One region of the Phyllobacterium zundukense genome, then DNA from elsewhere that is predicted to be linked to it. Evidence: predicted binding sites of a transcription regulator. Region 1 holds the regulator's gene; the other holds the start of a gene.
What was found. Region 1 encodes HrcA, which represses chaperone genes, less so after heat shock. Its sites were predicted from a motif close to GTTAGCACTCNCNNNNNGNGAGTGCTAAC; they were not measured.
Positions count from the first base shown of each region.

Region 2: a site for HrcA is predicted at 3,310-3,338, ahead of groES (co-chaperone GroES). Genes of this name have one in related genera too.

Region 1 covers NZ_CP017940.1:3,653,818-3,660,383, reverse strand. Annotated here, with positions in the region: gene grpE (nucleotide exchange factor GrpE) at 1-668, opposite strand, end outside; gene hrcA (heat-inducible transcriptional repressor HrcA) at 771-1,841, opposite strand; gene rph (ribonuclease PH) at 1,978-2,694, shown strand; gene BLM14_RS18250 (VOC family protein) at 2,707-3,114, shown strand; gene rdgB (RdgB/HAM1 family non-canonical purine NTP pyrophosphatase) at 3,111-3,767, shown strand; gene hemW (radical SAM family heme chaperone HemW) at 3,754-4,917, shown strand; gene rsmI (16S rRNA (cytidine(1402)-2'-O)-methyltransferase) at 4,928-5,842, shown strand; gene BLM14_RS18230 (YraN family protein) at 5,855-6,220, shown strand; gene BLM14_RS18225 (methyltransferase family protein) at 6,233-6,566, shown strand, end outside.
Region 2 covers NZ_CP017940.1:2,835,603-2,842,168, reverse strand. Annotated here, with positions in the region: gene BLM14_RS14225 (glutathione S-transferase family protein) at 1-24, opposite strand, end outside; gene BLM14_RS14220 (NADPH-dependent FMN reductase) at 87-647, opposite strand; gene BLM14_RS14215 (winged helix-turn-helix transcriptional regulator) at 738-1,145, shown strand; gene groL (chaperonin GroEL) at 1,243-2,889, opposite strand; gene groES (co-chaperone GroES) at 2,953-3,249, opposite strand; gene BLM14_RS14200 (winged helix-turn-helix transcriptional regulator) at 3,494-3,853, opposite strand; gene BLM14_RS14195 (zinc-binding alcohol dehydrogenase family protein) at 3,957-4,979, shown strand; gene BLM14_RS14190 (hypothetical protein) at 5,044-5,571, opposite strand; gene BLM14_RS14185 (hypothetical protein) at 5,694-6,293, opposite strand.

The sequences.
Region 1 (6,566 bases):
TGACCTTCACCTGCTGCAAGCTTGGGACCGCCCTTGGAAACGCCGACAAGCGCCGGACGCAGCATGCGGTCGCCGATGACGAAGCCTGCCTGGGCAACCTGCAGCACGGTGTTGTGCGGTACGTCGGCGTTCGGAATTTCGAACATCGCCTGGTGGAAGTTGGGATCGAACTTCTGACCCAGGGGTTCGATTTTCTTGACGCCGTGGCGTTCCATCGCCGTCATCAGCGAACGTTCGGTCATCTCGACGCCTTCGGCAAGCGCCTTGAAACCCGCATCGCCATTGGCCAGTGCATCGGCCGGGATGGCTTCCAGCGCACGCTTCAGATTGTCGGAAACCGAAAGAACGTCGCGAGCGAAATTGGCGACCGAATAGGCGCGTGCATCGTGCACGTCGCGGGCGGTGCGCTTGCGCAGGTTTTCCATGTCAGCCGCAAGCCGCAGCAACTGGTCCTTCAGGTCGCCGTTCTCGGCGCGCAGCCTGTCGAGCTCGGCCCAGTTGTTGGCCTGTGCTTCGATTTCGTCATCCTGAGCCATCGCATATTCTTCGGCCTTGCGCGATTTGAGAAAATCATCGGCAGCGCGCTTCAGCGCATCGCGATCGCGCGGATTCTTCAGGTCGCGCTGGTCGTGATCGGGTGTGTCGTGATTCTTCTTGTCTTCAGCCATGTATCCTGTCCGTTCATTATTCGTAAGTTGCGCTGGATATCGAGGTTTAGACCATAAAAATCAAGTGCAAATGACGTAGAGCATCGCACCGCACACGGCGCTCTAACGAAGCAGGCGTGACACAAGCTGGGCCGTATAGTCCACCATTGGCACGATGCGCGCATAATTGAGCCGCGTCGGCCCGATGACGCCGAGCGCGCCAATCACCCGCTGCTCTGAATCACGATAGGGGGCAATGACCAGCGAGGAACCGGAAAGCGAGAACAGCTTGTTCTCGGAACCGATGAAGATGCGCACTCCCGGTCCGGCTTCCGCCAGATCGAGCAATTGCAGCGTGCCTTCCTTGGTTTCGAGATCATCGAAGAGATGGCGTAGCCGCTCCAAGTCGGCCTCGGCACTGACCGATTCGAGCAAATTGCCGCGCCCGCGAACGATCAATCGCGCTGGTTGGCCGCCTCCGGCCCCGCCCCAGATGGCAAGGCCTTGTTCGACCAGAAGCTGCGACAAGGCGTCGAGTGCCTGCTGGGTTTCTTCCTTGAGCCGCGCGATTTCCTGCCGCGCCTCGGTAATGGTACGGCCCTGAATATGCGCGTTGAGGAAGTTCGATGCCTCGATCAATTGCGATGGCGTGACGCCAAGCGGCAGGTCGATCACGCGGTTTTCGATATCGCCGCTCTGGGTGACGAGCACTGCCAATGCCTTTGTCGGCTCGAGGCGCACGAATTCGATATGCTTGAGCGCACCTTCCGCCTTGCTGGCGAGAACCAGCCCGGCACCCCGCGACATGCCGGAGAGAATCTGGCTCGCCTGCGTCAGCACGCTTTCCGCGGACTGGGATTCGCCAGAGGCCCGCACCTGCGCCTCGATGGAATTGCGCTCGGCGGAAGAGAGATCGCCCACCTCCATGAAGGCATCGACAAAGAAGCGTAGTCCAAGCTGTGTCGGCAGACGTCCCGCCGAGACATGCGGGGCGTAGACGAGGCCGAGATGTTCGAGATCGCTCATCACATTGCGGATCGTGGCCGGGGAGAGCGACACAGGCAGGATGCGTGACAGGTTGCGCGATCCAACCGGCTCGCCATCGCCAAGATAGCTCTCGACGATCCGCCGGAAAATATCCCGCGACCGCTGGTCAAGCGATTGCAATGTTTCCGGGACAACAGCCTTGTTCATCGTACCTCATGCTTTGTTTCTGCGACGGATAGTATAGGGCCAGATATAAGCATTGTCCGGACAATCATCAAAGCCTTTGCTTCATCAACCGATCACGGCTAAAAGGCCGGGAAACATATCAACAAGAGGTTAGTCCATGCGTCCTTCCAAACGAGCCCCCGATGAAATGCGCGCCATTTCCTTTGAGCGCGGCGTTTCCAAACATGCCGAGGGCTCGTGCCTGGTCAAATTCGGCGATACCCACGTGCTGTGCACCGCCAGCCTCGAGGAAAAAGTGCCGGGCTGGATGCGCAATACTGGCAAGGGCTGGGTCACGGCCGAATATGGCATGTTGCCGCGCTCGACCGGCGATCGCATGCGCCGCGAGGCCTCTTCCGGCAAGCAGGGCGGCCGCACGCTGGAAATCCAGCGGCTCATCGCCCGTTCGCTGCGCGCTGTGGTTGACCTGCAGGCGCTCGGCGAAGTGCAGATCACCGTCGACTGCGATGTCATCCAGGCTGATGGCGGAACGCGCACCGCGGCGATCACCGGCGGCTGGGTGGCCCTGCATGAATGCCTGAGCTGGATGGAAACACGCCAGATGCTCAAGGTGGAAAAGGTTCTGAAGGATCATGTCGCAGCCATTTCCTGCGGCATTTCCGATGGCACGCCGGTTATCGATCTCGACTATCAGGAGGATTCGACGGCCCAGACAGATGCCAATTTCGTTATGACTGGCAAGGGTGGTATCGTTGAGGTGCAGGGAACCGCAGAAGGCGAGCCCTTCTCTGAAGAAGAGCTGCTCGCGCTGATGGGGCTTGCCCGCAACGGCATCACACGGCTGGTCTCGTTGCAGAAAATGGCCGTCAGCTAGAAGACAACGATCATGCAGCCATCCGGAATATTGGAAACAGCGCTTTATGTGACCGATGTCAAAGTGGCTGCGGGGTTCTACGCGGATGTGCTCGGGATGGAAGTCATCCTGCGCGCCGGTAATGAATCGGTGTTCTTTCGTTGCGGCCCAGGCGTGCTTATCCTGTTCAACGTTGAAAAGTTGAAGGAACGGCCAAAAGGCGGCCTGCCGATACCGTCCCATGGTGCAATTGGGCCGGGTCATGTGTGTTTTAGCGCGACGCGGGCTGAAATTGCCGGTTGGAAATCCCATCTGGAAGCGAACGGTATCGCCATCGAGAGTGAATTCGACTGGCCGAATGGCGCGCACTCGTTGTATTTCCGCGATCCGTCGGGAAATTCGATCGAGTTTGCCGAACCACAATTATGGAATCTGAAATGAGAACGCTTCAAAAGGGTAAGCTGCTGGTCGCCAGCCACAACCAGGGCAAGATCAAGGAAATGATCGACCTGCTCGGGCCGTTCGGCTTCGAAGTCGTATCGGCTGGCGATCTCGGCCTGCCTGAACCGGACGAGACCGGCACTACCTTCGAGGAGAACGCCTATATCAAGGCCTTTGCCGCGGCTAAGGCGACGGGTCTTGTGGCGCTCTCCGATGATTCAGGCCTCTGCGTCGATGCGCTGGGCGGAAATCCCGGCGTCTACACTGCCAATTGGGCGGAGCTGCCGGATGGCAAGCGCGACTTCGCCCATGGCATGGAGAAGGTCGAGAAAGCTTTGCAGGAAAAGGGTGCGAGCGCACCAGAGGATCGCAGCGGCCGTTTCGTTTCGGTTATCTGCCTGGCCTGGCCCGATGGCGAAGCCAATTATTATCGCGGAGAAGTGGAAGGCGAGATCGTCTGGCCGCCACGCGGCACGGCCGGCTTCGGCTACGATCCGGTGTTCAAGCCGCAGGGCTACGATACGACCTTCGGTGAAATGACCGCGGAACAGAAGCATGGCTGGAAGCCCGGCGACGCCGATGCGCTGTCGCACCGGGCTCGTGCCTTCCAGCATTTTGCCCGAGACTGTCTGGATGCGTATGAACCATCCTGATAAAGGCGAATCCGGCTTCGGCGTCTACGTTCACTGGCCTTTCTGCATGGCCAAATGCCCTTACTGCGATTTCAATTCGCATGTCCGGCATCAACCGGTGGATCAGCCGCGCTTTGCCGCGGCCTTTGCGCGTGAAATGGCAACGATGCGCCAGCGGACCGGCCAACGCACGGTTTCCAGCATCTTCCTTGGCGGCGGTACGCCGTCATTGATGCAACCGGAGACCGTGGCGTCGATCCTTAATGAAATCGGACGCAACTGGCATGTGCCGGATGATATCGAGATCACGCTCGAGGCCAATCCGACCAGCGTCGAGGCAGACCGCTTTCGCGGTTATCGCGCCGCGGGGGTGAACCGCGTCTCCCTTGGTGTGCAGGCGCTGAACGATCCCGATCTGCGCCGGCTTGGCCGCATGCACAGCGTCGATGAGGCGCTGATTGCGATCGGACTGGCGCGCGAGATTTTTCCGCGGCTTTCCTTCGACCTGATCTATGCGCGGCCGGAACAGACCATCGAAGCCTGGCGCGACGAACTTGCCCGCGCCATTTCCTATGCCGCCGATCATTTGTCGCTCTATCAGCTGACGATCGAGGAAGGTACGCCATTCTACAATCTCTGGAAGGCGGGCAAACTGATAACGCCTGACGGCGATCATGCGGCAGCGCTTTATGCTGAAACACAGGATGTGACCGCGCGGCACGGCCTTCCAGCCTATGAGATTTCCAATCACGCGGCGCCCGGCGCGGAGTCGCAGCATAATCTGGTTTACTGGCGCTATGGCGAATATGTCGGTGTCGGTCCGGGCGCGCATGGGCGCTTCATTGAAAATGGGACGCGCGCTGTGACCATCACCGAGCGTCATCCCGAAACCTGGGTGCAGAAGGTCGAAGCCGTCGGCCACGGGGTTGTCGAGGAAGAGTTTCTGAACGGCGAGCAGGAAGGCGATGAATTCCTGCTGATGGGGTTGCGGCTGGTCGAGGGCATCGATCTTGCCCGCTACGAACGGCTGACCGGACACAGCGTCAAGGAAAGCAAAGTGATTTCCTTGGCCGAGCAGGGGCTTATCGAATATATCGGCAATAGCCGTATTCGCACGACGCCCGAGGGCGCTATTGTGCTGAACGCCGTCATCGCCGATCTGGCAGCATAAGGGAAAAGTTTTGTCCGAGGGAGAAGCGCCAAAATCTACCGATAAAGAGCGCGGCTATCAGATCGGCAGCGCTTCATATCGCGCCCGCCCGCTGGAGCCGGCGCTCTACATCGTGGCGACGCCCATCGGCAATCTTGGCGACATGACGATACGCGGCATCGAAACGCTGGCGGCGGCAGACATTATCGCCTGCGAGGATACGCGGGTGAGCCGCGTCCTGCTCGATCGCTACGGCATTTCCCGCCGTCCCTATGCCTATCACGAACACAATGCCGACATGGCGGGCCCCAAGCTGATCGAGGCGCTGCTGGCCGGCAAGAGCGTCGCGCTGGTCTCCGATGCGGGCACCCCGCTGGTTTCCGATCCGGGCGGACGGCTGGTACCGGAAGCCAGGGCGGCGGGTATAAGGGTCGTTCCAATTCCCGGTGCATCGTCGGTTCTGGCGGCCCTTACTGCGTCAGGATTGTTCAAGGATTCATTTTATTTTGCCGGCTTCCTATCGTCGAAACGGGGGCAGCGCCGCGCGAAGCTCGAGCAGCTGAAATCTCTTGATGCGGCGCTGGTGTTCTTCGAATCGCCAAACCGCGCTGCAACCACACTGGCCGATATGGTCGAGGTCTTCGGCCCGCAACGGCAGGCCTCGCTGTGCCGCGAACTGACAAAGACCTACGAGACCGTCGTCACCTTGTCACTGAAGGACCTTGCAGCGGAATTCGATGGCGAAGACCGCATTCGCGGCGAAGTGGTGCTGGTGATTGGTCCACCACAAGAGGATGAGAATGTGCCACGCTCCGATGACGATATCGATGCGCTCCTGCGCGCGCTCGTCCTCGAAATGTCACCGGCCAAGGCAGCGGGCGAAGCCTCGCGCATGACCGGTCGGGCCAAGGGAGAACTCTATCAACGGCTTTTGGCATTGAAATAGGATCCGCGGGAAATGAGCGAATTGGGCAAGCGTCACAAGGCTTACCGTCGCGGCCATTCCGCCGAACGCCTTGCTGCCCTCGCTCTCATGCTGAAGGGCTACCGCATCGTTGATCGCCGCTATCGGACGAAACTCGGTGAAATCGACCTGATCGCAAGACGCGGCAACACCGTACTCATCGTCGAGGTGAAGGCGTGGGCAACGCTTGAACAGGCGATGGACTCGGTCAATGCCCTGACCATGCGCCGGATCGAGGCAGCGGCGGATCAATGGCTTGCGCGCCAGCCAGATCATGCCAGTCTGTCGCTGCGCTTTGATCTCGTCGCTATCCTGCCCTGGCGCTGGCCCGTGCATGTGCCGGCCGTTTTCACAGCCTGAGGAGGAAATCCTGTGAGCACGCAACAACTCGACCTGGAAGGACTGCGGAAATCGGCGCGCGAGGGAAATGCAAAAACATTGCTGATACTCGGCCTGTTGATTCACGTTCCTGCGTGGACACTGTATTTTTGGCAGGGCTGGCTCTACCTGGTGATCTTCGGGATTTGCGCGCTCGTGATTACCCGTTACTTTCTCAAACATGATCCAGCACTCATCGCAAGCCGGCTGAAAGCCGGACCAGGTGCCGAACGCGAGAAGTCGCAGAAGTGGATTCAGGGCGCGGCCAGTATAATCGGCTGTGTTATGTTCGTCGTGCCCGGGATAGAGCGGCATTTCACCGGGCTGC
Region 2 (6,566 bases), 820 kb from region 1:
ACTGATCAGGGTAAGTGACGACATGGAATGGTTCTCCTCAACGATAGTCGCTGAGCGGCTGCCGAAACAGCCGCTCGATCGATGAATCAGGCTGCGCGGGCAGTCTTCAAGGCGTTCGCCCACCAGACCAGCTGATCAAGCTGATTGTTGGCTGCTTCATTGAGATGCTCGTAATCGCCGAGCTTCTTCTCGCCTTTGACCACGGTCAGATATTCCGGGAAGGAGATGTGAACTCCGGTCTTTACGGAGGCGGCGCTCATTTCCACGAAGACCAGACGCAGATTTTCGATCGCACGTGCGCCACCGACACCGCCATAACCGACAAAACCGATAGGCTTCTGTATGAATTCACCAAGGTCGATCGCGTTCTTCAGAACGGCTGTCGGACCGTGATTGTATTCGGCTACAGTGACGACATAGCCATCAAATTCACGCAGCTTTTTTTTCCAGCGCTCTGCCGTCTCGGTCTGGGTTGTCGTGGTGCGCTCTTCGCCGAAGAAATGCATCGGATAGTCAAGCAGATCGAGGATTTCCACCTCGACATCGTCACGCTTGCCGGCAACCTCAGCGATCCATTTGGCAGGAAATTCGGCAAAGCGACCGATGCGCGTACTGCCAACAATGATGCCGATTTTAGCTTTAGCCATTTCAGGAATCCTTCATCTTGGGGGATGGTAACTATTTGTGACCGGCGCTATATAAGTGACTGTTCGAAACGGCCGCAAGGAGGCACTTTTTTGAAACCAGATCACTTTCAGGTAACCTCTGCCTGCACGGCGGTTAATCACATTCTGGCGCGTGTCGGCGACAAATGGACGGTGCTGGTCGTCAACTACCTTGGCAACCGATCCATGCGGTTCAATGAGCTGAAACGGACGATCAATGGCATTTCGCAAAAGATGCTGACGAGCACGTTGCGTGGTCTTGAGCGCGACGGTTTTGTCACACGAACGGTCTACCCGACCATTCCGCCGCGCGTGGATTATGAGCTGACCGATCTTGGGCGCGACCTGCTGGTGCCCGTACGGGCGCTCGGCGATTGGGCGATCAAGAACGAGCAACGCGTCGGCGAGGCCCGTGCCCGCTTCGATGCGGCTCACGGCGGCAAGGAGGCGCAACCCCCATTTGCGCATGCTGCGGAATAGGCGCGTTGACGCGAGGAATAGTGAGCCGTGAATATCAACGGCAATAAAAAAGGCGGGTCGAAACCCGCCTTTTCGTATTCGTCTGGATGAGGACTTCTTAGAAGTCCATACCGCCCATGCCGCCCATTCCGCCGCCTGGCATCTGGGGAGCGCCGCCGTTGTCCTTCTTCGGAGCTTCGGCGATCATGGCTTCAGTGGTGACGAGCAGGCCAGCAACCGATGCAGCGTCCTGCAGAGCAGTACGAACAACCTTGACCGGATCGACGATGCCGAGTGCGATCAGATCGCCGTACTCGCCATTGGCCGCATTGTAGCCGTAGGTGTCCTTCTTGTTCTCAAGGATCTTGCCGATAACGATAGAGGCTTCATCGCCTGCATTCGTTGCGATCTGGCGAGCCGGAGCCTGCAGAGCGCGGCGAACGATGTTGATACCAGCATCCTGATCGGCATTGGCACCCTTGACAGTAAGAGCAGCCGAAGCGCGCAGAAGAGCAACACCACCGCCAGGAACGATACCTTCTTCGACAGCCGCGCGGGTTGCGTTGAGGGCGTCGTCGACGCGGTCCTTCTTTTCCTTCACTTCAACTTCCGTTGCACCGCCAACGCGGATAACGGCAACGCCGCCAGCGAGCTTGGCAAGACGTTCCTGCAGCTTCTCGCGGTCGTAGTCGGAAGTGGTTTCTTCGATCTGCTGCTTGATCTGGCCAACGCGGGCGTTGATTTCGGCCTTTTTGCCATTACCATCAACGATCGTGGTGTTTTCCTTGGTGATCGACACCTTCTTGGCGCGGCCGAGCATGTCGAGCGTAACGCTTTCGAGCTTGATGCCGAGATCTTCGGAAATAACCTGACCACCAGTGAGGATGGCGATGTCTTCCAGCATGGCCTTGCGGCGATCGCCGAAGCCAGGAGCCTTGACAGCAGCAATCTTCAGGCCGCCGCGCAGCTTGTTGACAACGAGCGTGGCAAGAGCTTCGCCTTCTACGTCTTCAGAGATGATGACGAGCGGCTTGGAGGTCTGAACGACAGCTTCGAGAACCGGCAGAAGGGCCTGGAGGTTCGAAAGCTTCTTCTCGTGGAGAAGGATATAGGCGTCTTCGAGGTCAGCAACCATCTTTTCAGGGTTGGTGACGAAGTATGGCGACAGGTAGCCGCGGTCGAACTGCATGCCTTCGACGACTTCGAGTTCGGTGTCAGCGGTCTTGGCTTCTTCAACGGTGATAACACCTTCGTTGCCGACCTTCTGCATCGCCTTGGCGATCATTTCACCGATTTCGGTCTCGCCATTGGCAGAGATCGTGCCAACCTGGGCAACTTCTTCCGAAGTCTTGATCTTCTTGGCCTTCTTGACGAGGTCCTTGACGACTTCAGCAACAGCCAGATCGATGCCGCGCTTCAGATCCATTGGGTTCATGCCAGCAGCAACAGCCTTGCCGCCTTCCTGAACGATAGCCTGGGCCAGAACGGTGGCAGTCGTGGTGCCGTCGCCGGCAATGTCGTTCGTCTTCGAAGCGACTTCACGCACCATCTGTGCGCCCATGTTTTCGAACTTGTCTTCAAGTTCGATTTCCTTGGCAACGGTCACGCCGTCCTTGGTGATGCGCGGGGCGCCGAAGGACTTGTCGATGACAACGTTACGGCCTTTCGGGCCGAGCGTTACCTTGACAGCGTCTGCAAGGATATTGACACCGCGCAGCATGCGCTCACGCGCGTCGCGGCCGAACTTTACTTCTTTGGAAGCCATTGTATCTCTCCTGGGGTTGAACCCGGTTTGATCTATATGCGTTGATTAAGGGACAGTTGGCGATTAGCCGAGAATGCCCAGAATGTCGGATTCCTTCATGATCAGCAGGTCTTCGCCGCCGATCTTGACTTCCGTACCGGACCACTTGCCGAACAGGATCAGATCGCCTGCCTTGACATCGAGCGGTACGAGCTTGCCGGCTTCGTCACGAGCGCCGGTGCCTACAGCGATTACTTCGCCTTCCTGTGGCTTTTCCTTGGCAGTATCCGGAATGATGATGCCGCCTGCAGTCTTTGCTTCGGATTCGACGCGGCGTACAACGACGCGGTCATGAAGCGGGCGGAACTTGGTCTTGGCCATGGTTAGAACCCTTGATGTTGGTGTCAAAACGATGTCGCGAACAGCTGCGCCATCCGCGTTATTAGCACTCGGTAGTGGTGAGTGCTAACTGCGGCCGGAGATAGTGGGATGACACCGAAGAGTCAAGGGAAAGCTATCAGGAATTTTTCTGCAATGGGCCTGAAGTCCGCACTTGCAAAGCGTGCTTCCGCTAACCATCAAGTAACATATTCGATGAATGTGATAGCTTGATGAAACGAGCAATCTACGCAGCCTCTACGTCGATTTTGTCGATAGTGAGATTGGCGTCACCCCATGCCTTCAAGGCGTTGATAACGGGCTCCAGGCTACGGCCGCGCTCCGAAAGTGAGTACTCGACCTTCGGTGGCACTTCGGCATAGACCTTCCGTATAATGAGCCCATCGGCCTCCAATTCGCGCAACTGGTTGGTCAACATGCGCTGCGTAACGTGTATTAACTTGCGGCGGATTTCGTTAAAGCGCAGCGTTCCTGACATGAGATGGTAGAGGATCACGCCTTTCCACTTGCCATCGATCAGGTTGAGAACGCCTTCCACAGGGCAGCCGGCAGAACAATCAAACGTCTTGTGGCGCACGCGTGGCATGACGGTATCCTTTTTGACACTATATGCAATATATGTGCATTCTTGCACTTGTGTAGCATAGGGCGCATCTGAGCCGGGTTCAACTTATCCTGGAGTAACGATCATGCGCGCCGTCGCCTATTTCGAACCACAGCCCATCACCGCTGAAACGTCGCTGGTCGATATCGACCTGCCAAAGCCTGAGGCAAGGGGCAGGGACCTGTTGGTCGACGTGAAGGCCATATCCGTCAATCCGGTTGATACCAAGATCCGCGCAGGGGTGAAGCCCGAACCAGGAACTTCCAAGGTGCTCGGCTGGGATGCGGCGGGTATCGTGGCTGCAGTGGGTCCAGAGGCAAAATTCTTCAAGCCGGGCGATGAAGTGTTCTATGCCGGTGCAGTCGATCGTCCTGGCACCAACTCGGAATTCCATCTCGTCGATGAGCGGATCGTCGGGAAGAAACCATCATCGCTGGATTTCGGCGCTGCAGCCGCCTTGCCGTTGACATCGATAACGGCGTGGGAAGCATTGTTCGACCGGCTTCACGTCGAAACGCCGGTAGTCGGCGCCGCCAATGCCATTGTCATCATTGGCGGCGCTGGTGGCGTTGGCTCGATCGCTATCCAGCTCGCGCGAAAATTGACAAACCTGACTGTTATCGCCACGGCGTCGCGTCCGGAAACACAGGCTTGGGCTCGCGATCTCGGTGCTCACTACGTCATGGATCATTCGCATCCCATCGCAGCACAGGTCGAAGCGCTCGGCATAGGCGCTCCGGGCCTTGTATTCTCAACCACCAACTCCGACGCGCATCTGGCGGAGATCGCTGCACTGCTGGCGCCACAGGGCCGCTTTGCGCTCATCGACGATCCGAAGGCGCTTGATGTCATGTTGCTGAAGCGCAAAAGCATTTCACTGCATTGGGAATTGATGTTTACGCGGGCGCTGTTCAAGACCGCTGACATGGAAGCTCAACATCGGATTTTGAACAAAGTGTCGGAACTCGTAGACGAAGGCACAATCAAAACGACGCTCGCCGATGATTTCGGCCCGATCAACGCCGCCAATCTCAAGAGGGCACATGCGCTCATCGAAAGTGGCCGGGCCAAGGGGAAGATTGTTCTTTCCGGGTTTTGCGGTGGATAGGACTTGCCGGCAGGCGTCTCGTTTGCCGGCGGTAGTGGACTAGGAGGCTACGGAGCAATCCCATTTATTTCCGCACCTCCAGTGGAAAAGGTTCCTGTTGCCAATAGTCTGTCAGGCCAAGGGTTTCGATCGAGCCCGCCTGCTGTTTGCGCAGAAAATTGACCAGGGCTACCCGGTCCCGTTTCTTCAAGGGTTCGTAATATTTCGGCAAATGTTCCACCCAGCCCTTGGCGATGGCAGCGTCCACCAAGCCAATGGCCTCGTCGAGATTTCCCGTGGCGATGGCAATTTGGGCCATGAGTTTAAAATCGAAGGAAAAGGAATGCGGCGGTGGCTCGTTCGACCGATAGGCCACAAAGTCGTCGATCGTGTTGACACGGCGCAGTTCAGGTAATGTCTCTTCAATTGTATGGCGTAAGCGCTCAACCTCTTCGGGATCAAAAATGTTCCAAGGCCCCCACCCATTATTGTACAGCGAACGTTTGCCATTGGTCGCCCAACTAGAATAACGCAGGAATGTCAGATCGACGACTGCCGCGACGTTGAAGAGATCATCAAATATCGAGTGGCCAAGGCGGATGAAGCGCAGCACGTGCCGTACCGGCCTGACGACCAGGTGGCGACCAATGAGCGTCAGGTCCTTATGACGATCGAGGATTGGCTTAACCAATCGTTCGACATCATCCTGAGTAACAACAGGCAGCAGACTTGCCCTCATCCCTTCTCCACTCCAAAAGGTTCGGGTTCGAAATGTTTGGCCAGTTTGAGCGCCCCGATGGTGCGCGCCTGCTGTTCGCGCAGCAGATAGAGAAAAGCAGTACAATCCCGTTGCTTCAAGGCGTTGTAATATTTGCGTGTCCAGTCCATCTCGCGGCTGGCGATAGCTGGCTCGACGATCGAAAGGGCTTTCTCAAGATCGCCATTGGCAATTGCGATGAGGGCAAGACCGTTTGGACGAAGAGACGAACGATACAGCGATTTCATGCTATTGTTTTGGTAGGTCACGAATTCGTCGATTGTGTTGACACGACGCATTTCCGGAAGTGCTTCTTCAATCATTTGGCGCAGCACCTCAAGCGACGTGGGGTAACGGATATCCCAACTTCCTCGATCTGCAGCAAGCCGCCAGCCACCACTTAGTGGCCAGTGGCCAATATCGAAGAAGGTGAGATTCATGCAGGTGCGAACATCAAAGGCGTATACGTCCGACTCGCGATCAATGCAGATGAAGCGCAGGACATTGCGCACCGGGGTTAACACCAGCATACGTCCGACGAGCGCCAGATCATCATGGCGCTCAAGCAAGGGCATCATTGCCCGTTTCACATCTGGGATTGTTGTCAATAGCCTAACCATGGTTGGATCGGAATGATAAGAATACGATTCACTATTCCGAAATTTTTATGAACAGACTGGCCGATTTCCCTTATCCTGGCTGGGGAAAGCCCGCTTTTTCCGGTTTTCAAATCGTAAACGCAGATGACCCCGTTTCCTACTTTTTCAAGGACGTCCAAGCGGAGTGAATCCTTCAAGCCATATCTTACTCCACCCTCGCGATACCGCTCGTCACCCTCCAATTCCTCAAAA